Regions from separate parts of the Pantoea sp. X-Soil-MYKO-1785 genome, predicted to be linked through region 1. Evidence: predicted binding sites of a transcription regulator. Region 1 holds the regulator's gene; each other region holds the start of a gene.

Region 1 (10,193 bases):
AGTGTGATATGGAACAGACAAGCTTTTACAACATGAAATTTAGCGGGCCGGAAGCCGGGGATTTTACGCCGCTGGCCGGCATGCGTAATGCCCATCTGCAAACGGTGCTGCCACGCCTGCTGCGGCGGCAGATCAACCTCGATCCCTGGTGGCAGCGTCTCGATCTGCCCGATGGCGATTTTGTCGATCTCGCCTGGAGTGAAGATCCGCAGCTGGCGCAGCACAAACCGCGGGTGGTGTTGTTTCACGGACTGGAGGGCAGTTTCCACAGTCCCTATATTCACGGCCTGATGGCGATCTGTCGCGCACGCGGCTGGCTGGCGGTGGTGATGCATTTTCGCGGATGTAGCGGCGAACCTAACCGGCTGAACCGCATCTATCACTCCGGCGAAACCGAAGATGCGCGCTATTTTTTGCACTGGTTGCAAACCCGCTGGGGCCGGGTACCGACCGTGGCGGTGGGTTTTTCGCTGGGCGGCAACATGCTGGGCTGCCTGCTGGGCCAGCAGGGATCCGCTGTGCCGGTTGATGCGGGCGTCATCGTCTCCGCGCCGCTGCTGCTGGCGCCGTGCAGCCTCAAGCTGGAGCGCGGCTTTTCACGCTTTTATCAATACTATTTACTGGCGCAGCTGAAGAAGAATGCCCGGCGCAAACTGCACGCCTGGCCGGAAACGTTGCCGGTGAACCTGGCGCAGCTTAAAGCGCTACGCCGGCTGCGCGACTTTGATGACGCAATCACCGCCCGCGCCCACGGTTTCAGCGATGCGGCTGACTATTATCAGCGCGCCAGCGCCCTGCCATGGCTGAAACAGGTCGATAAGCCGCTGCTGATCATTCATGCCAAAGATGACCCGTTCATGAGTGATGAAGTGATACCGCACAGCAGCCAATTATCTGCCACTATTACTTATCAACTGACGCCGCACGGCGGTCACGTTGGCTTTGTCGGCGGGACGTTGCGCCAGCCCGAAATGTGGCTTGAACAGCGCATACCCCAGTGGATTGCCCCTTTTCTGGAAACCTAACGTTGTGATTATTCCCTGGCAACAGGTCTCACCTGAGACGCTTGAAAATCTGATTGAAACTTTCGTACTGCGTGAAGGCACCGACTACGGCGAGCAGGAACGCAGCCTGAACGAAAAAGTGGCTGACGTGCGCCGCCAGCTGGAAACCGGCGAAGTAGTGCTGGTGTGGTCGGAACTGCATGAATCGGTCAATATCATGCCGCGCAAAGAATTTCGCGGCTGATGCAGCCAGCGGCAATTCATGTTAACAATGCGCATGACCCGATTTCACAGGGAGCTTTTTTATGTCAGCACGCCATCCGATAATCGCCGTCACCGGTTCCAGCGGCGCGGGGACCACCACCACCAGTCTCGCGTTCCGTAAAATTTTTCAGCAGCTTGATCTGCACGCTGCCGAACTGGAAGGCGACAGTTTCCACCGCTTCACCCGGCCTGAAATGGATATGGCGATCCGCAAGGCGCGCGATTTAGGCCGTCATGTCAGCTATTTCGGTCCGGAAGCCAATGACTTTGGCTTACTGGAGCAGAGCTTCAGGCAGTATGGGCTCGACGGCCAGGGCCAGTCGCGTAAGTACCTGCATACCTATGATGAAGCGGTGCCGTGGAATCAGGTGCCGGGCACCTTTACGCCGTGGCAGCCGCTGCCGCAAAACACCGATATCCTGTTTTACGAAGGACTGCACGGTGGCGTAGTGACCGCCCAGCATAACGTGGCGGAACATGTCGACCTGCTGGTAGGCGTGGTGCCGATTGTTAACCTCGAGTGGATTCAGAAGCTGGTGCGTGACACCAGCGAACGCGGCCATTCGCGTGAAGCAGTAATGGATTCGGTGGTGCGTTCAATGGAAGATTACATTAATTTCATTACGCCACAGTTCTCGCGCACCCACCTGAACTTCCAGCGGGTGCCGACGGTCGACACTTCGAATCCGTTTGCCGCCCGCGCGATTCCGTCACTGGATGAGAGCTTCGTGGTGATCCATTTTCAGGCGCTGGACGATATCGACTTTCCTTATCTGCTGGCGATGCTGCAGGGATCGTTCATTTCGCATATCAATACGCTGGTGGTGCCGGGCGGGAAAATGGGGCTGGCGATGGAGCTGATCATGGGTCCGCTGGTGAAGCGGCTGGTGGAAGGCAAGCGGATAGAGTAAGAGGCCAGCAAAAACCGCTCTGAGAGCAGATGTCTTTAACAAAGATAGTAAAACTGGCTTTCCTGCGGCTAAAGACTTACCCCTGGGCAGGCTTCAGGGAGCATACACCTTTCGCAAAGACGCAAAACCGCTATCCCTGGCAGGCTCAGCGCGGGCCATCCCTGGCCCGCGATGCTTTGCTACAGGCATATGCTCCCTTCGCTTCACGTCCGACAACCGCATCCGGTTTCAGGAAGGTCGCTACAGACAAACCCTGGGCAGAAAGAATCTGGCAGCAATAGATAAGTTCAACACGCAGGGAACCGGGTCAGAAGAGGAAAGCGTCCCGCGCCAGGGACGGCGCGGGTCGAGCGGCCAGGGATTGGCTTAAGCGACTTTCCGATCTGACCCGGTTCCCTGCCCAGGCACAGTCTTAAATCAACCTGCATCAGATACTGGAAGTGAAGTTAGCAGGTCTGCAATGACCCTTGCGGCTATTACAGTTCGATCACTTCATAGCTGTGGGTGATGGTGACGCCTTTACCCAGCATGATAGCGACCGAGCAATATTTTTCAGCAGAAAGATCCACCGCGCGTGAGACCGCCTTATCCTGTAGCGCTTTGCCGCTCACGATAAAGTGCAGGTTGATGTGCGTAAAGATTCGCGGCGCTTCTTCACGACGTTCTGAGGTCAGTTTCACTTCACAATCAGCCACATCGTTGCGACCTTTTTGCAGAATTGAAACCACGTCGATGGCGCTGCATCCGCCTGCCGCCATCAGCACCATCTCCATTGGGCTGGGCGCTTTATCACCCGAATTGCCATCCATTAACACCTGATGACCGGATGACGACTCACCGAGGAATGTCAGTCCTTCTACCCATTTCACTCTTGCCTGCATGATTTTCGCTCCAGAATATGCGGTTTTGCCGTCAGAGTACGCTTTCGCCTGGTAAACAGCAATCCAGAGAAATCCGCTGTTAGCTGAAGCGAGACAACAGAAGACAGTCGGCAAAAGCTGTGCTACAAACAGTGCTGAAAATATTTTTCGTCACCTGATGGCGAAGCCGGGAAGAATGATGCGCACTGCGCCGAATGCAGCCCGAATAATTTCCTGTAAGGGAAACGCTTGAAGCTTTCATCGCCTGACAGGGAAAACTGCCCCCTGTATTTTGGGCACGATTACAACAGAGGATAATAGCGAATGGTTCTCGGCAAACCGCAAACAGACCCTACACTCGAATGGTTCCTGTCCCATTGCCATATTCACAAGTATCCATCCAAAAGTACGCTGATTCATCAAGGTGAAAAAGCTGAAACGCTTTACTACATCGTGAAAGGTTCCGTTGCGGTTCTGATCAAAGATGAAGAAGGCAAAGAGATGATTCTTTCTTACCTGAATCAGGGCGATTTCATTGGCGAGCTTGGCCTGTTCGAAGAAGGTCAGGAGCGCAGCGCCTGGGTACGTGCGAAAACCGCGTGCGAAGTGGCGGAGATTTCCTACAAGAAATTCCGTCAGCTGATCCAGGTTAACCCGGATATCCTGATGCGACTGTCGTCGCAGATGGCGCGTCGCCTGCAGGTTACGTCTGAAAAAGTGGGTAACCTCGCTTTCCTCGACGTGACCGGACGCATTGCTCAGACTCTGCTTAACCTGGCGAAGCAGCCAGACGCCATGACGCATCCCGACGGCATGCAAATTAAAATTACTCGTCAGGAAATTGGCCAAATCGTTGGTTGTTCACGTGAAACCGTGGGCCGTATTTTGAAGATGCTGGAAGATCAGAATCTGATCTCTGCACACGGCAAAACCATCGTCGTTTACGGCACCCGCTAATTCCTGTCACCCACGGCGTGATGGCAACATCGCGCCGTTATTGTTTGTGTTGGGCCGATGTGGCGTCGAATTATTTACCATCCTGAAGTCAACTACGCCTTGCGGCAAACCCTGGTGCTCTGTCTGCCCGTGGCGCTGGGCTGGCTGGCTGGCGACCTGCAAAAAGGTCTGCTGTTCTCGTTAGTTCCCGCCTGTTGCAATATCGCCGGTCTGGATACCCCGCATAAACGCTTCTTCAAACGCCTGATTGTCGGCGGCAGCCTGTTTGCGCTCGGCAGCTTCCTGATTCAGTGGCTGACGCAGCACGCCATTCCGCTGCCGCTGATTCTGTTCGCCTTGCCGTTGCTGCTGGGGGTCACCGGCGAAATCAGTCCGCTACACGGCCGCCTGCTGCCCGGCACCCTGATCGCCGCCATCTTCACGCTGAGCCTGATTGGCCGTATGCCGATCTATGTGCCGCCGCTGCTCTATATCGGCGGCACGCTATGGTATGGGCTGTTTAACTGGTTCTGGTTCTGGCTGTGGAAAGAGCAGCCGATGCGTGAAAGCCTGAGCCTGATCTACCGCGAACTGGCCAACTATTGCGATGCCAAATATACCCTGCTGACCCAGCTGACCGACCCGGAAAAGGCCCTGCCGCCGCTGCTGGCGCGCCAGCAGAAAGTGGTCGATATGATCACCACCTGTTACCAGCAGATGCACATGCTTTCCGCCAGCCGGGATCACAGCCATAAGCGGCTGACCCGCGCCTTTCAGGTGGCGCTGGACCTGCAGGAACACATCTCGGTCAGCCTGCATCAGCCGGAAGAGGTGCAGAAACTGGTGGAGCAGAGCCATGCCGAAGCGGTGATCCGCTGGAATGCCCAGACTATTTCGGCCCGCTTACGGGTGCTGGCGGATAACATTCTCTATCACCAGTTGCCGGATCGTTTTGGCATGGAGAAGCAGCTCAGCGCGCTGGAAAAAATTGCCCGTCAGCATCCTGATAATCCGGTGGGGAATTTCTGCCTCTATCACTTCAATCGTATTGCGCGGGTGCTTCGCACCCAAAAGCCGCTCTATCAACGTGACCTGATGGCCGATCGCCAGCGCCGTCTGCCGCTTTTGCCGGCGCTGCGCAGCTACCTGTCGTGGCGTTCATCGGCGCTGCGCACCGCCGGTCGCTTTGCGGTGATGCTGATGCTGGGCAGCGCGCTGGCGCTGTTTTTCAACATTCCTAAGCCGTACTGGATTCTGATGACCATTATGTTCGTCAGCCAGAACGGCTACGGTGCCACCCGCGTCCGCATCCAGCACCGGGCGCTGGGCACGTTTGCCGGTCTGGTGATTGCGGCTGCCACCTTACGCCTGGCGGTGCCGGAGTCGCTGGTGCTGCTGATCATGCTGCTGATCACCTTTATCAGCTACCGGTTTACCCGCCAGTTTTACGGCTGGTCGATGATTGGTTTTACGGTGACGGCGGTCTACTCGCTGCAGCTGCTGTCGCTGAACGGGGCGCAGTTCCTGCTGCCACGCCTGATGGATACGCTGATGGGTTGCCTGATCGCCTTTGGCGGAATGCTGTGGCTGTGGCCGCAGTGGCAGAGCGGCTTACTGCGGCAGAACGCCCACGACGCACTGGAAACCTATCAGGATGCGCTACGGCTGCTGCTGGGGGCGGAACAGTCGCCGGAGAAACTGGCGTACCAGCGGATACGGGTCAATCAGGCGCACAATGCGCTGTTTAACTCCCTGAACCAGGCGATGCAGGAACCGGCTTTCAACGCTCAGTACCTCAAAGATATGCGTCTGTGGGTCACCCACAGCCAGTTTATTGTTGAGCACATCAATGCAATGACGATTCTGGCGCGCGAACACACCATGCTGACCGCCTCGTTAGCTGAGCGCTATCTGCAGTCCTGCGAAATTGCGCTGCAACGTTGTCAGCAGCGGCTGGAATATGACGGTGCCAGTTCGCAGGTTAACCTGCTGGATGAGGTAGAAAATATTAATGAAGGGCCGGTGACAGTCGTCGAACAGCATGTGCGCCGTATTCTGGATCATCTGAGCGTGATGCACACCATTTCTTCTCTGGCGTGGAGCCAGCGACCGCAACATGGCCGCTGGCTGATCAGACGGTTACGCAAAAACTAAATCAGCCGCTAATCACCTTGCCGACGGCGGCGGCGAAGCGGCGCATGCCCTCTTCGATGTCGGCGGGTTCGATGATCAGCGAAGGTGCAAAACGCATCACGTCGGTGCCGGCCACCAGCACCATTACCCCTTCTGCGGCTGCCGCATTGAGGATATCGCGCGCCTTGCCGCTATGCTGAGGCTTCAGCGCCGCGCCAATCAGCAGGCCTTTGCCGCGAATATCACTGAACAGATCGTACTTCGCATCAATCGCCTGCAGCGCGCTGACAAATTGCTGACGCCGGACGCTAACGCCTTCCAGCACCGCCGGGGTATTGATAATGTCCAGCGCGGTCTCGGCAATGGCGCAGGCCAGCGGATTGCCGCCGTAGGTGGTGCCGTGCACGCCAGGCGCCATGGTAGAGGCGATCTCATGGGTGGTCAGCATGGCGCTGACCGGGAAACCGCCGCCCAGTGCTTTGGCCGAGGTCAGAATATCGGGCTGCACGCCATAGTGCTCATAAGCAAACAGCTTGCCGCTGCGTCCCATACCGCTCTGGACTTCATCCAGCACCAGCAGCGCCTGATATTGATCGCACAGTTCACGCAGCCCATGCATAAATTCTTCGGTTGCGGGCACCACGCCGCCCTCGCCCTGAATCGGCTCAACCACGATAGCGCAGGTGTGATCGTCGATAACCGCCTTAACCGCAGCCAAATCATTGAACGGCACGTGGACGATATCGGCCGGTTTGGGGCCAAAGCCATCAGAATATTTTGGCTGTCCGCCAACTGTTACGGTAAACAGCGTCCGGCCGTGGAAAGCGTTGTGGAAGGCGATAATCTTACTTTTGAACGGACTGTGACGTTTGCAGGCGTAATAGCGTGCCAGCTTAAACGCCGCCTCATTCGCTTCTGCACCGGAGTTGGCGAAAAACACCCGCTCAGCAAAGGTGGCGCTGATTAACTTGCTGGCGAGACGCAGCGCCGGTTCGTTGGTGAAGACGTTACTGGTATGCCACAGCGTTTCGCCCTGGCTTTTCAGCGTTTCCACCAGCGCAGGATGGCAATGGCCGAGCGCGGTCACGGCGATGCCGCCCGAAAAGTCGATATACTCTTTGCCCTGCTGATCCCAGACGCGGCTGCCCTTGCCTTTCACCGGCACGAACTGCGCTGGTGCATAAACAGGCAAAATAACGTTATCGAACGTTTCCCGTGTGACCGCAATTTTTTCGGCTGCCATTAGTGACCCCATTTGAATGATCGTTGTACTGCCGTGAAATAATAATCACAAAATATGCATAAAAAATCACTTAAAGGCAAACTATTGCGACAGGAAGTTGCGCAGCAGCTGGTGTCCCTGCTCGCTGAGAATGCTTTCAGGATGGAATTGCACCCCTTCCAGCGCCAGAGTTTTATGGCGGATCCCCATGATTTCGTCGGGTTGACCGTCACGCAGGCTCCAGGCGGTGACTTCAAAGGCGTCAGGCAGCGTATCGCGTTTTACGATCAATGAATGGTAACGGGTGACGGTAAGTGGATTATTCAGCTGGCGGAACACGCCGCTGTTGCTGTGCTGAATCAGCGAGGTTTTACCGTGCATCACCTGACGGGCGCGCACCACCTCGCCGCCCCACGCCTGAGCAATCGCCTGATGTCCGAGGCAAACGCCCAGCACCGGCAAACGTCCGGCAAAGTGGCGAATCGCCGCCAGTGAAATACCGGATTCGTTGGGAGTACAGGGTCCCGGGGAGATCACCAGATGGGTCAGCGGCAGCGCATCCATTTGCTGCAGGGTGATGGCATCGTTGCGCACCACCCGAACCTGCGCGCCCAGCTCGCAGAAATATTGATAAAGATTCCAGCTAAAGGAGTCGTAGTTGTCGATCAGCAGCAGCATGACTAATCCAGAGTGGTTAACAGCGCCGCTATTCTACGCGGTTACGTCGGCTCGCTCACCACTTTCGCAAATACCTGCTCCAGCGGCTGCAGGTCGCCGGCAACGCCTGCCTGATTCGCCGCCCGCCAGCTTTCGGCATCGGTCGCCTCCCATGCCAGCAGATAACCAGCATGCAGCGCCAGCTGCTCGAAAAAGATGCGTTGCGCCCGGCCATTTCCTTCCCGGAAAGGATGCAGCACGTTGATTTCACAGTAGTAGTGGGCGATACGCTGTACAAAGGCATCACGCGGCAGGTCGGCGAGGCCGTTTTCCTCTTCCAGCGCCGCCATCAGCGCATTGCCCTCTTTTTCGATATATTCGAAATGGCAGAACGGCGTCTCGTCGCGCCAGATATCGATGGTGCGCAGCTCACCGGCCCAGCTGTAAACATCCTGGAACAGGGTACGATGAATCAGCCGCAGCCACGGCAAGCCGGCATTACGCGGGCCCAACTCCAGCGTCGCCAGACGAGCCGCACTGAAGCTCAGTTCCGCTTTACGCAGCTGGACAGCGTCGTGAATATCGAGCAGGTTCTTCAGCACGTTGTCGTTATGCCACAGGTAGGGATCCTGGCTGACCGCGATATTAGAGACCATATTGCCTCCTCAGCGAAGCCAGTCGTGCCGCCGCCTCGTCGCCTTTTACCGCAGATTCATTGTGACTGAAGCCTTCCAGCCGACAGCTGGCCTGATAGCTGGCGCTGCGCCGCTGTTGCCACAATGTGGCCTTTTGTTTCTCGGTGAGTTTGTTCGCCATGCCGCCTCCTGCTCAGGTTTTTGCCCTAAGTATAAGAGCATTTTCTGGCTTTGCCGGAGTGGGGAAAGCGCCGCCATCGACAGATGACGGCCTGAAGCGTTAAGGCAGAACTTTAGCGGAGAGGATAACTACCGGTTTAGACGGGACATTCTGGTAAGGACCGACATCTTTGGTCGGTACCTGAGAAATTTTTTCAGCCACATCCTGACCTTTCACAATCTTACCGAATACCGCATAGCCAAAATCACGCTGGCCATGGTCGAGGAACGCGTTATCGGCCACGTTGAGGAAGAACTGGCTGGTGGCGCTGTCTTTATCAGCGGTGCGGGCCATTGAGATGGTACCGCGCAGGTTACGCAGGCCGTTATCCGCCTCATTTTTGATCGGCGCATTGGTCTGCTTCTGCTGCATGTCGGTGGTAAAGCCGCCGCCCTGCACCATAAAGCCTGGGATCACGCGATGAAAAATGGTGTTGTTGTAGAAGCCACTGTTGACGTAATCAACAAAGTTTTTCACCGAGACCGGCGCTTTTTGGTCATTCAGTTCGAGTTCGATATTGCCGGCGGAGGTGGTGAGCAGAACATGAGTATCGCCTTTTGCGGCCAGGGCCGAGGCAGAAACAGATGAGAGCGCTAACAGGGTAATCGCCGCTGTTAAAGTACGTTTAAACATGAAAGATTCCTTACCTTGGAGAGCTAGCTCAAAAACGTGATTGATTGTAAAGAGCATGTAATACAAGAGCCAGCGTTTTACCTATATTTACGCTGCGGCTCAAAAAGCGCGAGCAATCGATAAACCCCGGCAATTGCGTGATTAAAATCACACAACACATGAAATGTAGATCTCCAGTTTCACTGGTTGTTTATTAAGATCACAGTTCCGTTTACACTTTCTGACACTTTTTGCCACCGGTTTCCTAACAGGTTCAGAACATGACAAACCGTAATCGTATCGGCCTTACCTGGATAAGCTTCTTCTCGTATGCGCTTACCGGCGCATTGGTGATCGTCACCGGCATGGTAATGGGCGATATCGCGAAAGATTTCCAGATCCCCATCTCCAGCATGAGTAACACCTTCACTTTCCTGAACAGCGGGATCCTGGCCGCCGTTTTCCTCAATGCCTGGCTGATGGTTATCGTGCCACTCAAGCGCCAGCTGATTTTCGGTTTCGTCCTGATGGTACTGGCGATTATTGGCTTAATGACCAGCCGCGATCTCAGCATCTTCTCGCTCTGCATGTTCGTGCTGGGTGTGGTCAGCGGCATTACCATGTCGATCGGGACATTCCTGATTACCCACATGTATGAAGGACGCCAGCGCGGCTCACGCCTGCTGTTTACCGACTCCTTCTTCAGCATGGCGGGCACGCTGTTCCCGGTGCTAGCGGG
Region 2 (10,193 bases), 1.7 Mb from region 1:
TCCTCGGTATCGCCACCGTGGTGCTGACTATACCGACTATCGCGCTGTTTGGCCTGATGATCCCGCTGTTCTCCATCATCGGTCAGGGCATTGGCGCCCTGCCAGCGATTACCGCGGTGTTTCTCTACTCGCTGCTGCCAATTGTGCGTAATACCCATACCGCGCTGGAGAACCTGCCCGACGGCCTGCGCGAAGCCGGTCGTGGCATCGGCATGACCTTCTGGCAACGGTTACGTTGGGTTGAAATCCCGATGGCCCTGCCGGTGATCTTCGGCGGTATCCGCACCGCAGTGGTAATGAACGTCGGCGTGATGGCGATCGCGGCGGTGATTGGCGCAGGCGGCCTGGGTCAGCTGTTGCTCGACGGCATCAGCGGCAGTGATATTCGTATGTTGATAGCCGGGGCGTTAATGATTTGCCTGCTGGCGATTGTTCTTGACTGGCTGCTGCACCGTTTGCAGCAGGCGCTGACTCCTAAGGGAATTCGATAATGATTACACTGGAAAACCTGACGAAAACCTTTACCCAGAAAAACGGCACCACCATGAAAGCGGTGGATAACGTTAGCCTGGAAGTGCCGGCCGGTGAGATGTGCGTGCTGCTGGGGCCATCGGGCTGCGGCAAAACCACCACCCTGAAGATGATTAACCGGCTGATCCCCGCCACCAGCGGCCGTATTCTGATCAATGGCGAAGACACCAGCACTCAGGACACCACCACGCTGCGCCGTAACATCGGCTATGTGATCCAGCAGATTGGCCTGTTTCCCAACATGACCATCGAAGAGAACATTACCGTGGTGCCGCGCATGCTGGGCTGGGATAAGAAACGCTGCCGGGAGCGCGCCACCGAGTTGATGAGTATGGTGGCGCTCGACCCGGGTAAGTTCCTGCATCGCTACCCGCGTGAAATGTCGGGCGGCCAGCAGCAGCGTATCGGCGTAATCCGGGCGCTGGCGGCTGATCCACCGGTGCTGCTGATGGATGAACCCTTTGGTGCGGTGGACCCGATTAACCGTGAAGTGATCCAGAACGAATTTCTCGATATGCAGCGTCAGCTGAAGAAAACCGTGATGCTGGTGAGTCATGACATCGATGAAGCACTGAAACTCGGCGACCGAATCGCGGTGTTTGGTCAGGGCAAAATCGTGCAGTGCGCCAGCCCGGACGAGCTGCTGGCGACCCCAGCCAACGACTTTGTCGGATCCTTTGTCGGTCAGGACCGGACGCTGAAGCGCCTGCTGCTGGTTCAGGCGGGCGACGTTACCGATCAGCAGCCGACCATCACCGTACAGCGCTCAACCTCACTGGAAGAGGCCTTCGGCACCATGGATGAAAATGATATGCGCTCGATTACCGTGGTGGATGAAGATGGCAAACCGCTCGGCTTTGTGAAGCGGCGTGAGGCACGTAACGCCAGCGGCCGCTGCGAAGAGCGCCTGCACACCTTTAAGGTAACCGGAAAAGCGGAAGAGAACCTGCGCGTGGTGCTGTCAAAACTGTATGAGCACAACACCGTCTGGATGCCGATTGTCGATGAAGAAGGTCGCTACAGCGGAGAGATCTCCCAGGATTATATCGCCGATTACCTCAGTTCAGGCCGTACCCGCCGCCGCCTGAACCCGTAATCGCGCTGACCGCTAATTGAAAAAGGGCCAAAATGGCCCTTTTTTTATGCCTGCTCTTCGCTGCTGTTGAGCACCTGGGTCGGTACGACGGCCACGGCGCGCGCCTCCTCCGGCAACACCATATTCAGCAGAATAGCCAGCAAACCACCGGTAGTCACCGCATGACCAAACAGCGTGTTGATCAGCGGGGGTAACTGTTTCAGCACCTCCGGCACCGCTTCAACGCCCAGGCCGACGCCAAACGAAACCGCGACGATCAGCATCTCACGGCGACCTAACGGCGTCTGCGTCATCACCCGGATGCCTGCGGCAACCACGCTGCCGAACATCACGATAGTCGCTCCGCCCAGCACCGGCGGCGGGATTTGCTGCAACAGGGAGCCGACCGCCGGGAACAACCCGAGCAGCGCCAGCATTAACCCCAGCACCATCCCGACGTAGCGGCTGGCCACGCCGGTCATCTGGATCACCCCGTTGTTTTGCGCAAAGGTGGTGTTGGGAAATGCCGAGAAAACGGCCGCCAGCAGACAGCTGACGCCATCTGCCATAATACCGCCCTGCAGCCGCTGCTGAAACGATGCGCCGCCGATCGGCTGTTGTGATATCAGGCAATTGGCGGTGAGATCGCCCACCGCTTCAATCACCGCAATCACCGACACCAGCGCAATTGGCAAGAAAATGGTCCAGTCAAAGGCAAAGCCGAACTTAAACAGCGCAGGCAGCACCAGCGCCGCGCTGTGGTCCGGCGCTTTCAGTTGCAGATGGCCGGTTAACGCTGCCGCGATGCAGCCCACTACAATTCCGACCACCACCGCCATCAGTCTGGCCCAGCGGTTACGCGCACGGTTAAGCGCCACAATCACCAGCAGCGTTAGCGCTCCCAGCGCCAGGTTACCGGGGGCACCAAAATCACGGGCGTTGTGTCCACCGGCCCAGTCGGTGATGCTGACTTTAATCAGGCTGATGCCAATCAGGGTGATCACCGTACCGGTGACTACCGGGGTCAGCACTTTACGCAACGGACCGACACAGCGGCTAATCAGGATCGGGATCAGCGCCGCCACCAGATTGCAGCCAAACAGCATCGCCATGATCTCCTCGGGCGATCCGCCGCGCGCCTTTACCATCAGGCCGCCTGATAGCAGCACGCCGAGAAACGCGAAGCTGGTGCCCTGCAGGCAGATCATTCCGGCTCCGATGCCGAACAGGCGCCGCGCCTGTATAAAGGTACCGAGGCCCGAAACCAATAGTGACATGCTGATCAGGTAGGGAATATAGGCCTGTAGCCCCAATACTGAACCGATAATCAGCGGCGGCGTGATGATGCCGACGACGCTGGCCAGCAGATGCTGCAGGGCGGCGAAAAACGCCGGGACGGGACCAATACGGGCATCCAGCCCATATAACAAACCTTTCTCGTGTGATTGCGACATGACGGTGCTCCGGCAACAGTGATTAGCCGGACTAATGCATTTTTTGCGCCATCAGCGCTGCGTCACCTCGCCTTGCAGACCAGGTGACTGAAAAGTAACGTTATAATTCCACGACGCGGCCGGTGGCAAGGGTGCAACTTTACATTCACCACCGGCGCAGATGAGTTATTTTGTTTCATGATCAGGCGATCTTTGCACTCACAGAGTGCAGGCCTGGCTGCTCCAGCAGTGAGATATCGAAGTAGGCCGTCAGATCGCGCTGTTCGGCGCGCGGCAGATACGGCAGTTCACCCAGCAGCGGTGCCGGGATTTTTGCCCGCAGCACTTCGATGATGTTGCTGTATTGCGCCAGGCCCGGATTAATGCGGTTGGCGACCCATCCGACCAGCGGTAACCCGTCCTGTTGAATCGCTTCGGCGGTGAGCAGCGCATGGCTGATACAGCCAGTCTGAATACCGACCACCAGCACCACCGGTAACTGCTGCTCAATCACCCAGCCGGAAAGCGGACGCGCATCATTCATCAGGCTGCGCCAGCCGCCGGTGCCCTCTACTATCACCCGATCCGCCTGTTCGGTCAGGTTGTTCAGGCCCTGGGTCAGTAATTCATACTGAATCACCTGACCGCTGTGGGTGGCGATCTCCTGCTCCTCAAACAACAGCGGGTTGATGGCCTGATACGGCAGTGCGACAGAAGATGCGCTTTGCAGCAGCTGCGCATCTTTATTGCGCAGGCCGTCAGCGGTTTTCACTGCGCAGCGCGCCACGGGTTTGTATCCGACCGCGCTGAGGTTTGCTTTGATAAAACTTTGCAACAGCGCACGCGATACTACGGTTTTACCGACAGCGGTATCGGTGCCGGTAACAAATAGTCTCTTCACTCTACTTCTCCTCTTAAACCGGTTGCGGCTAATCGGCGATTAACCCTACTAATACTCCGCATTTTAAGGAATCGAAGATGAGAACAGATTGCGTTAGCGCAAGATTAGTCAGGCTTAACCTTGCAATAACTTCACTAAAAGGTAACCGCTGTAGAGCGAATCTTTGATCAGCGCCGCGCCGCCCAGCGTTCCCGGCTCACTAAACGCAGTGGGTGCCAGCTGTATACTGGCACTGTAGGCCGGCAGCGACTGTTGCAGAATGGTGTTGCTGACCGCCGGAAACAGCACATCTGCCGCGGCATTGAGCGGTGAACCGATAAGAATATGTTGCGGATTAAAGATATTCACCATCATCGCCAGAATCCGCCCGACGTGATGACCCACGCTGGCAATGGTGTCGCGTGCCAGGCGATCGCCGGACTGCGCCGCGGCACAGAGCGAGGCCAGCGTCAGCGGCTGATGGTGCAGCAGGCTGTCAGGCTGGGTCGGCAGTCGCTGCGCAGCCAGCGCCAGCAGGCTACCGATACTGGCCACCGTCTCGAGGCAGCCGTGATTGCCGCAATAACACTGCTGGCCGTAGGGATCGATCTGAGTATGGCCGATTTCCACCAGCGCCCGGCCGCGTTTATGCAGCAGTTGCCCACCGCTGATCACCCCAGCTCCGACCGTTTCATCAATTACAATCTGAATCACATCTTCTGCGCCACGTGAGGCACCAAACAGCGATTCGGCCAGTGTCCAGGCGGAAATATCGTGCTGTACAAACACCGGTACGCCGGTTCGGGCCGCCAGCGCGTCGCCGAGCGGCATGTCGCGCACCTGATATCCCGGCAGCCGGTGTACTACGCCAGAGGCGGCATTAATCAGTCCTGGCAGGGTCACGGCGATGGCGGTCAGGCGTTCCAGCCGCTGCTGATGACGAATAAAGAAGGCGTCAACCTGGTCGATCAGCGCGGTTAGCAGCGGCTGAGCCGATTCATCCGGCAGCGGCAGGCTATCCTCCACCAGTTCCCGGCTGCTGAGGTCGCGCAGGGTAAAGGTCATGGCACCACGGTGCAGGCGAATCGCCAGATAGTGCCAGGCGTCGGTGTCGAGTATCAGGCCAATGGCCGGACGGCCGCGGCTGCCTGGCTCCTGAAACTCCGTCTCCTGCACCAGATGGGCATCCAGCATTTCACGGACGATTTTGGTGATGCTGGCGGGCGCGAGCTGGGCGCGTCGGGAAAGTTCGATACGCGAAATAGGACCGAATTGATCAATTAATCGATATACGACGCCTGCATTGGTTTGCTTAATTTGGTCAATATGGCCAGGTTGACTGTCCAGATTCACAACCCTGCTCCCGGTTATTTTCGCGCTTCTAAATAAACATGCGCCATGGTGAGGCAGATCAGGCAGCAGCGTCAAATATTTGATTAGAAATGTGATTTATCGCACACATTGTCGTCGGGACCGGCCAGACTTACGCCTTTTTTTGCTGCAGTAAAGTCATCATATGGCGCATCTGCTCATTTATTTCGCGCTCTGCGGACCAGACTAACCACAGCTCTGAAATAGCATCACTTTCTGCCAGCGGCAGCCAGATAACATCAGCCAGCTGCGCCCGGCGAAAAGAGGCGGGCAAGATGGATACGCCGAGCCCGGTCGCTACCAGACCGAGAATGGTCATCGCCTCACCCACTTCCTGAGTGATGTAGGGCTTAATCTGATAACGGTGGAGCAGCGCCAGAATGTCGCTGTAGAGTGCGGTCCCGACCTGCGGATCGAAAAAGACAAACGGCTCCGCCGCCAGCGCGCTGACCGAAATTCTCTCTGCCGAGGCCAGCGGATGCGCCCAGTGCACCACCGCATACAGCGGTTCGCTCAGCAGCAGCTGGTGACGCAAATCCGCTGGCAGTGGCGTATTGCGCATCACGCCGAGATCGAGCCGTCCGTCATGCAGCGGGGCCAGTTGCTGGCGGGTGTTGATCTCCTGCATCTGGATATGCACCTGTGGCCAGCGCTGGCGAAACTGGTACAGCGCATCGGACACCACGGCAGTAAACGGCGCTGAGGAGGTAAAGCCGATGCGCAGCTCTCCTTGTTCTCCGCGATGCAGCCGCGCCGCCCGGTCAGCCGCCTGTTCCACCTGCAACAGAATGGCACGCGCATCCTGCAGTAACTGCTGACCGGCAGCCGTCAGCTGCACGCTGCGGTTGGTGCGATTAAACAGCCGGGCATCGGTTGCCGTTTCCAGCTGAATGATCTGCTGACTGAGCGGCGGCTGAGAAATATTCAGCCGCAGCGCCGCCCGGCCGAAATGCAATTCCTCGGCGACCGCAATGAAATAACGCAGATGGCGCAGCTCGATATTCATATCTTTAACGTCTTATTTGAGATTATTAATATATTATACATCATAATCAGCCTTTTCTAAGCTGACGACAGGTTTTTTAACACTAAGGAAAGATTGTGGGTCGCACTACTCAGGCAGGAACCGTTGCGGATGACGTGGGATGCAGATCGCCAGAATCGCTGGCTGCATCGGGCTGGATTACCCGTGGAACGCCGCAGTTTATGCGCGTCACGCTGGCCCTGTTTTCAGCCGGTCTCGCCACCTTTGCCCTGCTCTACTGTGTCCAGCCAATATTGCCGGTGCTGTCGCAGCAGTTTGGCGTATCACCCGCCGCCAGCAGCCTGTCGCTCTCAATTTCTACCGGGCTGATGGCGCTGGGCCTGTTGGTGACCGGCCCGCTGTCTGATGCGGTCGGGCGCAAATCTGTGATGGTTACCGCGCTGATGCTGGCCGCCATCTGTACCCTGATCTCCGCTACTATGACCAGCTGGCACGGCATTCTGATCATGCGCGCATTGATGGGCCTGGCGCTGAGCGGGGTCGCCGCAGTCGGCATGACCTGGCTGAGTGAAGAGATGGACCCGCGGGTGGTGGCGTTCTCAATGGGGCTGTACATCAGCGGTAATTCCATCGGCGGCATGAGTGGCCGCCTGCTGAGCGGCGTGCTGACCGACTTCTTTTCATGGCGGGTGGCGATTGCGGTTATCGGCTGCTTTTCTCTGGCTTCGGCGGTGATGTTCTGGAAAATCCTGCCGGCGTCGCGCCATTTCCGCGCCACCTCGCTGCGTCCCCGCAACCTGCTGATTAATTTTCGTCTGCACTGGCGCGATGAAGGGCTGCCGTGGCTGTTTGCAGAAGGCTTTCTGCTGATGGGGGCCTTTGTCACGCTGTTTAACTACATCGGCTACCGTTTGCTGGCTGCGCCCTGGCATCTCAGTCAGGCGGTGGTCGGTCTGCTGTCGGTGGTCTATCTCACCGGTTCATGGAGTTCGCCGAAAGCGGGCGCGTTAACCAGCCGGCTGGGACGCGGGCCGGTGATGTTCGGTGCCACCGCGATTATGCTGGCTGGCCTGTTGTTCACCGCCTTTAATTCACTGTGGCTGATTTTGCCCGGCATGATGCTGTTCACCGCTGGCTTTTTTGCCGCCCATGCGGTGGCCAGCAGCTGGATTGGCCTGCGGGCCCGTCGCGCCCGCGGTCAGGCTTCTTCACTCTATCTGTTCAGCTATTACGTCGGGTCAAGCGTCGCCGGGACGCTGGGCGGGGTGTTCTGGCATAACTACGGCTGGATCGGTATCACGCTGTTTATCAGCGCCCTGCTGCTGCTGGCTCTGCTGGTGGCCTGGCGGTTGCAGTGTAAAAAGCTTTGATCCCCTGTTCCCTCTGAATTGCTGGCCCGGCCACTGTGCCGGGCCTTTTTTATCGCCGCCGGTGAGACAACTTTCAGGTCCAGCCGCAACATATGGTATTTTTCCCGCTATAATCGGTCTGATTGTGACATCTGCACCCTTCTGTCGCCTGACACAGCAAAAAGGATCGCCTGTGGCTCTCTACTATTACGTCAACAAACAATCAGGTTACAACCATAACCATGTGGTACATGCGGCGGGCTGTCCCTTTCTGCCCGCGCCAGCCGAACGGCTGTTTCTCGGCAGTTTTTACCACGTCAATGCGGCTATCCTGCAGGCGAAAAAGTATTATTCTGGCGCAATGGGCTGTGAAACCTGCTGCTCACTCATTAGCCACACCGGGGACGACCCGCAGCCGGCTGTGGCCCTGAAACATACTTTTACCTCACGTTAGCCTGACCGCGATTGAGCAAGGCTTCCGCTGCGCTAATTTGTTAAGATTTTCCGCTATTTTCGGTTATGTTAGAACGCCTGATTCTTATTAACGGGTTTTACCATGCGGGAAAAGTTTGCGGGTTCACAGATCGCCCTTCACTGGCTGACTTTTTTACTGGTGGCGACCGCCTATGCCACTATTGAACTGCGTGGTTTTGCTCAGCGCGGTTCGTGGCAGGGTTATGCGATGATCATCACCCATTTCAGCGCAGGCGCGTCGGTACTGGTGTTGATGATTGCCCGCCTGGTGCTGCGCACCCGTCATCGTTCGCCGCCGATTGTTCCTGCCGCGCCGCGCTGGCAAACCGGGCTGGCACATCTGACTCATACTATGATCTATGCGCTGTTTATTGCCCTGCCGATACTGGGTCTGACATCACGCTATCTGAAAGGCCGTGAATGGTGGCTGTTTGGTATCAGCATGCCGGTGGCGGCGGAACCCAATTTCGATCTGGCGGATATGCTGATTGACTGGCATGAGACGCTGGCTCCGCTTGGCTACTGGTTAATCGGCCTGCACGCGGCGGCGGCGCTGTTTCATCATTATCTGCTGAAAGACAACACCCTGCTGCGGATGATGCCGGCGCGGCGGCGCGGTCAATAACCTCAGGCTATCGCCCTGGCGCAGGGCGATAAAAAATATTCAGGATTAAAAACGGTTTATAAGGTTCCCCTTCCCGGTTTATTCACTACAATAGTCACTAATTTGTGACGCAGGTCACTTTCGCTGGATGTTTCTGCCACATCCGATTTCGCTGCTCTGACTGATTTGACTCCTCATGCAATCAACAACTGTTTCACGTAAAACGGCCTGGCTTCGCGTGGTGTTGCTGGCTATTGCCGCGTTTGTTTTCAACACCACCGAATTTGTGCCGGTGGGTCTGCTATCGGATATCGCCGCTGATTTCTCGATGCAGACCGCGGATGTCGGCATCATGCTCACCATCTATGCCTGGGTGGTGGCGCTGCTCTCGCTGCCGCTGATGCTGCTGACCCGCAATATTGAACGACGTATGCTGCTCGGCGTGCTGTTCCTGATCTTTATCATCAGCCATGTGCTGTCAACCGTGGCGTGGGACTTCCGTTCGCTGATCGTCTCGCGTATTGGTATCGCGCTGTCGCACGCGGTGTTCTGGTCGATCACCGCATCGCTGGCGATCCGCGTCGCCCCGGCGGGCAAGAAAACCCAGGCGCTGAGCATGCTGGCAACCGGTACGGCGCTTGCGATGGTGCTGGGCGTGCCGATTGGCCGCGTGGTGGGTCAGTATCTCGGCTGGCGTACCACCTTTGGTGCGATTGGCCTCTCGGCGCTGGTGCTGATGATTATGCTGGTGCGCATTCTGCCGCGTCTGCCGAGTGAACATACCGGTTCACTGAGCAGCGTACCGATGCTGTTCCGTCGCCCGGCGTTAGTCAGTATGTATCTGCTGGTGACGCTGGTGGTGACCGCGCACTACACCGCTTACAGCTACATCGAACCCTTTATGCAGGCGGTGGCGCATTCGGGTGAGAACTTCACCACCCTGCTGCTGCTACTGTTCGGATCGGCCGGCATTATCGGCAGCATCCTGTTCAGTTCGCTGGGCAATAAATTCCCGTCGGGTCTGCTGATCGCCGCCATTGCGCTGATTACACTCTGCATGGGACTGCTGATTTTTGCTGCGGTCCGTCCTGCTGCCATCTCCACCCTGTGTGTCATCTGGGGCATGGCGATGATGATGATTGGCCTCGGTATGCAGGTGCGGGTGCTGTCACTGGCACCTGATGCCACAGACGTTGCGATGTCGCTGATGTCGGGTATTTACAATATCGGGATTGGCGCGGGCGCGCTGCTGGGTAATCAGGTCAGTCTGCATCTGCAGATGGCCGATGTGGGCAATGTCGGCGGGATGATCGGTCTGGTCGCGCTGTTATGGTGTGTCTATATCTTCCGTCGCTACCCGCAGTTACGCAGTAACGGCTAGAAAAAAGGCTTCAGATAAGCGGTTATCTGAAGCCTGTTTCATCTTACTTATAGATGACTGCGGTGCCATGCAGGTTGTTGTTGCCAGAGGTCGAAGTGATGCGGAAAGAC
Region 3 (10,193 bases), 3.5 Mb from region 1:
CTGCTACGGCGATATGATGGGCACCATGAAGGACGATCAGCTGTCGAAAATCGCTGATGCCTGGTCCACCAACAAACAGATGCCGGCGCTGACACCATTGATCACGCCTGATAAAGCCAAGAGCGCCTTTGTGGTACAGCTGTGGGATAACCAGGGCCGGCTGCGCGCCAGCTCATGGCCGGAACTGCACGCGCCGCTGCAAACCCAGCGCGGTTACCGTGATGTAGACGTAGGGCACTGTGATGACTGTGAATGGCGCATCTACACCCGACCGGGCCAGCCTGGCAGTGAGATCAAGACCATTCAGGTGATGCACAATCTCAGCTACATGAAAGCGCTGATGGTAAAACGGGCGCTGGCGGCGATCATTCCATTGATCCTGATGATGCCGCTATCGCTGCTGGTGATCTGGCTGGTGGTCCGCAAGATCACCCGCGATCTGCAGGTCGCCTCGCGGCAGATTGCGGCGCAGGAGACGCACCATCCGCACAATGTCTCACCCGAAGGGCTGCCGGATGAGATCCTGCCGCTGGTCGCCGCGTATAACTCGTTGCTGAACAAGCTGCGTGAGGCCTGGTCGTCGCAGCGGCAGTTCCTCGAAGATGCCGCCCATGAACTGCGTACGCCGGTCACCGCTGTCACGTTGCAGCTGGAGAACCTGCGGCAGCATATTCAGCCTGGCGAGGCCAGCCGGCAGTTCAGTCAGCTCGAAGCGGGCGTGACGCGCACCCGGCATCTGGTAACCCAGTTACTGAACGTGTCACGTCAGGAAGATCAAAGTGTGGTCGCCAGCATTGAGCAAATTGAACTGGAAGATCTGCTGAAAGAGAGCATTGAACAGTTAATGGTGGTGGCGGATAAACGCGGCATTGATATCGGCTTTAATGGTTCGACCCAGTATCGTCTGCAGGCCAGTCGGTCTGAACTGCGCAGCCTGTTTGATAACCTGATTGGTAACGCCATGTTGCACACCCCGGAAGGCAGCCTGGTGGATGTTCTGCTGCATCGGGTGGCGGGCCGGACGGTGGTCGATATCGTCGATAACGGACCGGGAATGCCGGAAGCCTTTATTGAACGCGCCTTTGACCGATTCACCCGTTCGCCTGACGTTAAGGCGCAGGGCAGCGGCCTCGGCTTATCGATTGTGCGCAGCGTCGCGCAGAAGCATCAGATTCAGGTCGCCCTCTCCAATTGCCTGACGCCACAGGGTGCCATTTGTGGTTTGCAGGTCCGCGTCACTTTTCCCTGATCCCGCCCATTTGATCACGAACCAGACAACGTAAACGGTTGCCTGGTTCCGTTCGCTTACTGCCATTATTGTGAAGCGCATCACATTTTCACTGAATTGTAATGCAACACTTTTTGACAAACGTGAGCAAAATCTATTTTCTATCGCTGTGTTGCAGGCACGCTACGCGAGCTGAAAACTGGCTGTTTTGTCCTGAATAACTCACTCCCCACCCAGGGATCGACTTCTCTCTGACTGCGCCTGCTGTGCAGCGGTCAAAAGCATGTGGTTAATGATAATGAAATTCAAAACGTTGATAGCAGGTGCCGTGCTGGCATGTTCCTGGACAGGTGTTGCGCAAGCCGCTGATAGCGATCCGCAATACCTGTCCGACTGGTGGCATCAGAGCGTAAACGTGGTGGGCAGCTACCACACCCGCTTTGGGCCACAGTTCAACAACGACGTTTATCTGGAATATGAAGCGTTTGCCAAAAAAGACTGGTTCGATTTTTATGGTTATCTCGATCTGACCAACTTCTTCGGCGTCGGTAACAGCAACGCCAACGGTATCTTTGACCACGGTTCTCCGATGTTTATGGAGATTGAACCGCGCTTCTCAATCGACAAACTGACCGGTACCAGCCTGGCGTTTGGACCGTTCAAAGAGTGGTATTTCGCCAATAACTACATTTACGACATGGGCCGTAACAGCGATAACCGCCAGAACACCTGGTACATGGGTCTGGGCACCGATATCGATACCCACAGCGATGTGGGCCTGTCACTCAACGTTTATGCCAAATACCAGTGGGAAAACTACGGCGCCGCGAATGAAAACAGCTGGGATGGCTATCGCTTCAAGGTGAAATATTTCGTGCCGATCACCACGCTGTGGGGCGGTAACCTTGGCTATGTAGGCTTTACCAACTTTGACTGGGGCTCCGATCTTAACGAGAAAGGCGGATCGTCGCGCACCAGCAACTCTATCGCCTCCAGTCACATCCTGTCGCTGGGTTACGATCACTGGCACTTTTCGGCCGTGGCGCGTTATTTCCACAATGGCGGTCAGTGGGCGGATGGGCAGGAGCTGAATTTCGGCAACGGTCCGTTTGAAGTGAAATCGACCGGCTGGGGTTACTATCTGGTAGCGGGTTACAACTTCTGATAAGCACGTGGCTGGCTGCAAAGCTGGCCACAGTGACTGTGACCTGAAAACGGCGCCGCTGTTGCCGGCGCCGATCGGCTAATCCACGCAATTATTCCTGCGGTTTCACCACGTTAATGCGCCATGGAATGCCGAATTTATCGATAAACATCGCAAATCCATTCGACCAGAACGTCTCCTGCCACGGGGTCGTCACTTTACCGCCCACTGACAGTTTCTCAAACCAGGTTTTACCCTGCTCCGCGTCAGTGGTGGCGAGGCTGACCGCGTAACCAGCATGATCGGACGCAGGCGGCTTCTGGGTGTTACCGTCGCTCAGCATCAACTCTCCCTGACCGATGCGCAGATGTGCGTGCATGATTTTTTCCGGCGGCTGTGGCGGCGCGGATTGATCGCCGACCTGCTCGCCCTGCTCTGGCATGTCGCCAAAGGTCATTTTCTCCAGCAGTTTCCCGCCTGTGGCCTGCAGGTAAAACCCGATTGCCTCTTCACAGCGACCATAGAGAAACAGATATGGACAGACTTGCATCGTCACCTCCGATTGTGGGTTGAACTCACGTTTACGCGAATACACCAAGTGTAGACGATGAAAGAACGCTGCCGCTCAGCGCTGGCAATAACGGCGAAATAACTGCGCCATATAACTGCTCATCGGGGTCAGCGCAGTATCCTTACGCTGAATCAGATAAAACATCGCTTTGGGCAACGGCTCATCCAGCGTCAGCGCCACCAGCGACCGGCCGAGAATCGGATCGTCGATCACATCCACCGATAAAATACTGATGAAATCGCTTTGCGCCACCAGGCTGGTACAGGCCATAAAGGTTTCACAGGTCACCACGATTTTCGGTGCCATGCCGCGTTCGTCGAACAGATCGTGCAGCAGGCGATAATAGCTGCCCTTGGGCGTCGGCATGGTCCAGTCAGCCTGCTGTAATTCGGCCAGCGAACGGGCTTTTTCCAGCGGATGGCCCTTACGCACCACCACTTTGTACTCACGCTCCATCATGCGTTCATACATCAACTCCTGATCGAGATGGCTTTGATCGTAAGTATTGATGGTGAAATCGAGCGCACCCTGCCGCAGCTCATGTACCATCGACACCAGCTGCCCTTCGACGATGCGCACCTTCACCAGCGGGTATTCACGATGAAACTGGTTAATCACCTGCGGCATGATGGTGCGTGCCACGCTGCCGCCGACGCCAATGTTCACCTGACCGCCGCCCAGCCCCAGCCGCTGCTGGATATCCTCCTGCGCCACCCGCAGCTCGGCCAGAACCAGACTGGCATGACGAAAAAAGTTATCACCGATGTCGGTTAAGACCACGCCCTGCTGACGACGGATAAACAGCCGTGCGCCAAGTTCACGCTCCAGTTCCTGAATCGCTTTGGTTAATGCTGGCTGCGAAAGCCCGGAAAGACGGCTCGCCGCCCGGATACTGCCCTGGCGCGCCACGTCGACAAAGGCGCGCAGCTGATGAAGCTTGAGGTTGGCAGACATAGATTTTGTGATAACCGTTGTTTATCAGTCACAAGATATTCGCATCTTATGCCGGTTATTACCATTGTGTAGATTCGAAGCAGTGCGTAAAAAACCAACAGTAAGGATCCTGCCGATGAATACCCTTTCCGACCATATCAGTGCCCGGCTGGCGCAGTTAAAAAGCTGGCGACGGGAGTTCCACCACTATGCCGAATCTGGCTGGGTCGAGTTCCGCACCGCCACCCGGGTGGCTGACGAACTGCACCAGCTGGGTTATCAACTGCAACTGGGCCGTGAGGTGATAGATGCCGACGCGCGCATGGGCTTACCCAGCGAAGACGTGCTGAAGCAGCAGGAAGCCCGGGCGCTGCAACAGGGGGCTTTACCGCAGTGGATCAGCCACTTCTCCGGCGGATTTTGCGGCATCGTGGCGACGCTGGATACCGGCCGTCCCGGTCCGGTTATCGGCTTTCGGGTCGACATGGACGCGCTTGATCTCAACGAGAGCCAGGCCGCAGATCACCTGCCACAGCGTGAAGGCTTCGCCTCCTGCAATCCCGGCATGATGCACGCCTGCGGTCATGATGGTCACACCACCATCGGCCTCGGTCTGGCGTCGGTATTAATGGCGATGAAAGATCAGCTGAGCGGCACGATTAAACTCATTTTCCAGCCCGCCGAAGAGGGCGTGCGCGGTGCCAAAGCGATGGTGGCGGCAGGCGTGGTGGATGATGTGGATCTGTTTACTGCCATTCACCTCGGCACCGGCGTGCCGGCGGGTGAACTGGTGTGCGGCAGCGACAGTTTCCTCGCCACCACCAAACTCGACGTCAATTTTACCGGCGTCGGCGCGCATGCCGGTGGCCGCCCGGAAGAGGGTCGCAATGCCCTGCTGGCGGCGGCCCAGGCCACGCTGGCGCTGCACGGTCTTACCCAGCACAGCGGCGGGGTGGCCCGGGTTAACGTTGGCGTATTGCAGGCCGGTACCGGTCGTAACGTGGTACCTGACTGTGCGCTGCTGAAAGTCGAAACCCGCGGCATTACCAATCAGGTTAACGATGACATTTACCAGCAGGCGCTGCGGGTCATTGCCGGCGCGGCGGCGATGTATGGCGTTGAACATCAGGTGCAGCTGATGGGGGCTGCCCGCAGCTCCACGCCGACCCAGCCGTGGGTGGACTTCATCCACCAGCAGGCAGATGCGCTCGGGATTTTCGATTCGGTGGTCGATCGCAAAGCCCAGGCGGCCGGTTCGGAAGATGCCACCTACATGATGGAGCGGGTCAAGCAGCACGGCGGTCAGGCCTCGTACGCCATTTTCGGCTGCGATCTGGCGGCGGGACACCACAACGCGAAGTTCGACTTTGATGAGCAGGTGATGCCGGTGGCGATCGCCCTGCTGGCAACCCTGGCGCTGAATCAGGCGCAGTTTGGCGGTGGCCGATGATGGAAACCTTCATTGCTGATTATATCGACCGTCATCAGGCACGCTTCAGCGCCCTCAGCGATGCCATCTGGGACACACCGGAAACCCGCTTTGCCGAAACCCGCTCGTCCGCCCTGCTGGCCGATGCGCTGGCAGATGAGGGCTTCAGCGTGGCGCGCGGCGTCGGCGGCCTTGATACCGCCTTTATCGCCAGCTTCGGCAGCGGTAAACCGGTGATCGCCATCCTCGGGGAGTTTGATGCGCTGGCGGGTCTGAGCCAGCAGGCCGGATGCGCCCGACCGCAACCGCTGGAGGCCAACGGCAACGGCCACGGCTGCGGCCATAACCTGCTCGGCACCGCTGGCGTGGCGGCGGCCAGCGCGGTAAAAGCCTGGATGCAGCAGCATGCAACCGGCGGAACGGTACGGTTTTACGGCTGTCCCGGCGAAGAAGGCGGCTCCGGCAAAACCTTTATGGTGCGTGAAGGGCTGTTTGATGATGTCGATGCTGCGGTGACCTGGCATCCCGAAGGCTTCAGCGGGATGTTTAACCTGCGCACCCTCGCCAATATCCAGGCGGCGTTCAGCTTCAAAGGGGTGGCGGCGCACGCTGCTAACTCACCACACCTCGGTCGCAGCGCGCTGGATGCGGTCACCCTGATGAACACCGGCGCCAACTTTCTGCGTGAGCACATCGTGCAGGAAGCGCGGCTGCACTATGCGGTCACCAACAGCGGCGGCGTCTCGCCGAACGTGGTGCAGGCCGACGCGGAAGTGCTCTACCTGATCCGCGCGCCGGAACTGCAGCAGGCGCAGGATATCTATCAGCGGGTAATCAATGTCGCCCGCGGGGCCGCGCTGATGACCGACACCACTCTGACGGTGCGTTTTGATAAAGCCTGCTCCGACTATGTGCCTAATCGCGCGCTGGAAGCGGTGATGGAGCGTTATTTGCATCAGTTTGGTCTGCCCGCTTACAGCGACGAGGAGCGGGCGTTCGCAGCAGAGATACGCGCCACCCTGACCGCCGACGATCTGCGCAATGCGCGACTCAACGCAGCCCGTACCGGCGGCGAAGCCGGCCAGGCCTGGGTTGAGCAACTGGGTGACAAGCTGTTTATGGATCAGGTAGCGCCCTATGCAGTGACCCGTGAACTGCTGTATGGCTCGACTGATGTCGGGGATGTCAGCTGGGTGACACCGACCGCACAGTGCTTTGCGCCCTGCTTCACCTTCGGTACGCCGCTGCATACCTGGCAGCTGGTGGCGCAGGGTCGCACCAGCATTGGGCACAAGGGGATGCTGCTGGCGGGCAAAGTGATGGCCGCCACCGTCGTCACGCTGTTGCAGGATCCGGCGGCGCTGGCCCGCTGTCAGGCCGAGTTCAACCGGGTCCGCGCCACACAACCTTATCACTGCCCGATCCCTGCCGGGATCACACCAACAAAACTGGCCGAATGAGCCAACGGCCGCGTCACCGGCGCGGACCGCTATAAAAAATATTATTGCAAACACCTTCTCTGATTCCGCCGTGCCGCAGGTGAATGTATTGCCGGACGCCTTACTCAACGTCCGGTATCGCGCGCGCTGCCGTGGATGACGGGACACAAGACGAGACCAGAAACTATGGAAGCAACATCAGAGAACCGCAGCCCTGGGCGACTTTTTAGCTGGGTTGAGCGGGTGGGAAATAAAGTCCCCAATCCGTTTTTACTGTTTGTCTATTTGATTGTGGTGCTGATGGTGGCCACCGCCATTATCAGCGCGCTGGATCTGGCGGTAAAAAACCCCAGCAACGGCGAACTGGTGCGGGTAAATAACCTGCTGAGCGTCGCCGGTATTCAGTGGATCCTGCCGAATATCATCAAGAACTTCAGCAGCTTTACTCCGCTGGGATCGATTCTGGCGCTGGTGATTGGGGCCGGTCTGGCGGAAAAAGTCGGCCTGTTGCAGTCGCTGATGGTGAAGATGGCGTCGCGCGTCAGCCGTCGCTACGCCAGTTACATGGTGCTGTTTATCGCCTTCTTCAGCCATATATCCTCGGATGCCGCGCTGGTGGTGATGCCGCCGCTCGGCGCGCTGATCTTTCTGGCGGTGGGACGTCATCCGGTGGCGGGACTGCTGGCGGCAATTGCCGGTGTGGCGTCAGGCTTTACCGCCAATCTGCTAATCGTCACCACCGACGTGCTGCTCTCCGGCATCAGTACCGAAGCGGCCAAAGCGGTCAGCGATACGGTACACGTCAGCGTCATCGATAACTGGTTTTTTATGGCCACCTCGGTGATTGTCCTGACCTTTGTCGGGGCGCTGCTGACCGATAAATTTGTCGAGCCGCGCCTGCCACAGTGGCAGGGTAACGGTGAAAGGCTGGCCCCGCTCACGCCGCTGGAGAACCGTGGCCTGCGGGCCGCCGGGATTGCTGCGCTGCTGTTTATCGCCCTGATGGCGCTGCTGGTGGTGCCGGAGAATGCCCCGCTGCGTAACCCCACCAGCGGGGCGATCATTCCCTCGCCGTTTATTCAGGGCATTGTGCCGATCATCATCCTGTTCTTCTTTGTGGTGGCGATTGCCTATGGCGTGGTCACCCGCCAGATCCGCCGCCCGGACGATATTCCGCAGTTGCTGGTCGATCCGATGAAAGGGATGGCGGGCTTTATCGTGATGGTGTTTCCGCTGTCGCAGTTCGTGGCGTTCTTTAACTGGAGCAACATGGGCAAGTTTATGGCGATTGGCCTGACAGATGTGCTGGAAAGCGCGGGAATCAGCGGAGCGCCAGCCTTTCTCGGGCTGATGTTCCTGTCGGCGTTTCTCTGTATGTTTATCGCCAGCGGCTCGGCTATCTGGTCGATTCTGGCCCCGGTGTTTGTACCGATGTTTATGCTGCTCGGCTTTCATCCCGCCTTTGCGCAGATGATTTTCCGTATTGCCGATTCAGCGGTGCTGCCGCTGGCGCCGATGTCACCGTTCCTGCCGCTGTTTCTCGCCTTTTTGCAGCGATACCAGAAGGATGCGCAGCTCGGCACCTATTACGTGCTGATCTTCCCCTATCCGCTGGTGTTTTTTATCAGCTGGATAGCGCTGCTGGTGGTGTGGTACTGGCTGGGACTGCCGATCGGCCCGGGCATCTATCCGCAACTGCCTTGAGGCACATCGCCACGGACGGCGAAAAGTGCAACATACGTTGCTAAAAACTCACCATCATCCCTCTCGGCAACCGCAGGCGAATTGATTATTCTGCTATTTCTTCGCGTGCTAAGGGTTAACTATTTTAATAAGCATCAGCCCTGCGACACCTGCAAACACTGCCCGAGGTTTAACCTGACATGACAACCACCTGCACCACCGGGATCACGCCGATTGCCACCGCATCGGCTGACCGTTCCAGCTTAGCCGGCCGCATTGATGCGCTGCCCTCCTCCGCCGGATTATGGCGGTTTATCACGCTGCTGGCGCTCGGCGGCTTTTTCGAACTCTACGATCTGTTTGAAACCGGCTATATCAGCTCCGGCCTGCTGGCGGCCGGACTGTTTCACACCGGCGGCGCTGGCGTGTTCGGGTTTTCCGATCAGGCGGCGTTTGCCTCCGCCACCTTTCTCGGTCTGTTTATCGGTGCCAGCCTGCTGGCTCCTTACGCCGACCGTTTTGGCCGCCGTCTGACCTTTATGTGCGCGCTGCTGTGGTACGGGCTGTTTTCACTGCTGATGGCGTTTCAGCAGAGCGCGGAGATGATCATCCTGTTTCGCCTGCTGGTCGGTATCGGTCTCGGGGTCGAACTGGTGACTATCGATACCTATCTGTCGGAGTGGGTGCCCAGCCATCTGCGCAGCCGGGCGTTCGCCTTTTCCTTTTTTGTGCAGTTTCTGTCGGTGCCCGCCGTGGCCCTGATGTCATGGTGGCTGGTGCCACAAACGCTGCTGAACCTCGAAGGCTGGCGCTGGGTGGTGATCGCCGGTGCCGTCTGTTCACTGGTGATCTGGTTTATCCGCAAGAACCTGCCCGAATCGGCGCGCTGGCTGGCACAGCAGGGCCGTCATCAGCAGGCACACCAGGTGTTATCCACCATGGAACAACGCTGCGGCCTGACGCCCGGCGCGCCCTTTCCGCCCGATGACGCCGCGGCACAGTTGCCAAAACGGGGGCGTTTTCGTGAAATCTGGTCACCCGCATATCGCCAGCGCACCCTGATGCTGGTGGTGATGAACTTCTTCCAGGCGATCGGCTTTTTTGGTTTCGGTAACTGGCTGCCTGCGCTGCTGTCGGGCAGCGGCACCACGGTGACCCACAGTTTGCTGTATGCCTTTTTTATCACCCTGGCCTATCCGCTGGGATCGCTGATCTGCAGCCGCTATGCGGATAAGCTGGAGAATAAATGGCAGATCGTGCTGTCGTCGCTGATGACCGTGGTGTTCGGTACGCTGTTCGCCTTCCAGACCAATCCGCTGTTGTTGATCGCCTGCGGGTTCCTGATCACCTGGTCCAACGCCTGGCTGACCTTCAGCTTCCACGCCTATCAGACCGAGATTTTCCCGACCCATATTCGGGCGCGGGCGGTCGGCTTCTGCTACTCCTTCAGCCGCCTCTCTACGGTGTTCAGCAGTATTCTGATTGGAGTGATCCTGCAGTATGCCGGCACGCCAGGTGTGATTACCTTTATCGTGCTGAGCATGGTGATGGTGATGCTGTCGGTAGGGATTTACGGGCCGAAAACGCGCGGTATCGATCTGGAGAATATCTAAAAGAAAAGGCCGTCATCCTGATGATGACGGCCTTTTTTTACTGCCGATTATTTGCCTTCCAGTACCCGGATATCGGCGCTGCCCAGACGATCTTTCTCATCTTTACGCAGCGCAGCGACCTGCTTCGCGCTGACCGGTTCAGACGCCTTGTTG

Evidence for each region. The regulator CRP, encoded in region 1, controls carbon source genes, mostly activating them, when cyclic AMP is high. The targets are predictions, from matches to a motif close to ATGTGANNNNNNTCACAT.
Region 2: mlc (sugar metabolism global transcriptional regulator Mlc) is a predicted target of CRP. The motif match lies at 5,362-5,379, and genes of this name have one in related genera.
Region 3: AC6I8D_RS01575 (nucleoside-specific channel-forming protein Tsx) is a predicted target of CRP. The motif match lies at 1,318-1,335, and genes of this name have one in related genera.

Annotation. Positions count from the first base shown of each region.
Region 1 covers NZ_AP036000.1:3,813,634-3,823,826, forward strand. Annotated here, with positions in the region: gene AC6I8D_RS18150 (hydrolase) at 9-1,025, shown strand; gene AC6I8D_RS18155 (YheU family protein) at 1,030-1,248, shown strand; gene AC6I8D_RS18160 (phosphoribulokinase) at 1,310-2,179, shown strand; gene AC6I8D_RS18165 (OsmC family protein) at 2,656-3,060, opposite strand; gene crp (cAMP-activated global transcriptional regulator CRP) at 3,364-3,996, shown strand; gene AC6I8D_RS18175 (YccS/YhfK family putative transporter) at 4,054-6,129, shown strand; gene argD (bifunctional acetylornithine/succinyldiaminopimelate transaminase) at 6,131-7,351, opposite strand; gene AC6I8D_RS18185 (aminodeoxychorismate/anthranilate synthase component II) at 7,433-8,008, opposite strand; gene AC6I8D_RS18190 (putative adenosine monophosphate-protein transferase Fic) at 8,050-8,643, opposite strand; gene ficA (FicA/YhfG family antitoxin) at 8,633-8,803, opposite strand; gene ppiA (peptidylprolyl isomerase A) at 8,903-9,475, opposite strand; gene tsgA (MFS transporter TsgA) at 9,736-10,193, shown strand, end outside.
Region 2 covers NZ_AP036000.1:2,072,217-2,082,409, forward strand. Annotated here, with positions in the region: gene osmW (osmoprotectant ABC transporter permease OsmW) at 1-491, shown strand, start outside; gene osmV (osmoprotectant ABC transporter ATP-binding protein OsmV) at 491-1,627, shown strand; gene AC6I8D_RS09795 (nucleobase:cation symporter-2 family protein) at 1,672-3,060, opposite strand; gene bioD (dethiobiotin synthase) at 3,242-3,940, opposite strand; gene mlc (sugar metabolism global transcriptional regulator Mlc) at 4,055-5,272, opposite strand; gene AC6I8D_RS09810 (LysR family transcriptional regulator) at 5,403-6,296, opposite strand; gene ynfM (multidrug efflux MFS transporter YnfM/SxtP(Kp)) at 6,392-7,645, shown strand; gene AC6I8D_RS09820 (hypothetical protein) at 7,818-8,078, shown strand; gene cybB (cytochrome b561) at 8,181-8,723, shown strand; gene AC6I8D_RS09830 (sugar transporter) at 8,899-10,083, shown strand; gene bhsA (multiple stress resistance protein BhsA) at 10,127-10,193, opposite strand, start outside.
Region 3 covers NZ_AP036000.1:345,695-355,887, reverse strand. Annotated here, with positions in the region: gene AC6I8D_RS01580 (sensor histidine kinase) at 1-1,249, shown strand, start outside; gene AC6I8D_RS01575 (nucleoside-specific channel-forming protein Tsx) at 1,527-2,393, shown strand; gene yjdN (VOC family metalloprotein YjdN) at 2,485-2,922, opposite strand; gene AC6I8D_RS01565 (LysR family transcriptional regulator) at 2,998-3,897, opposite strand; gene AC6I8D_RS01560 (amidohydrolase) at 4,013-5,326, shown strand; gene AC6I8D_RS01555 (M20 family metallopeptidase) at 5,323-6,765, shown strand; gene abgT (p-aminobenzoyl-glutamate transporter) at 6,931-8,448, shown strand; gene AC6I8D_RS01545 (MFS transporter) at 8,628-10,040, shown strand; gene AC6I8D_RS01540 (c-type cytochrome) at 10,088-10,193, opposite strand, start outside.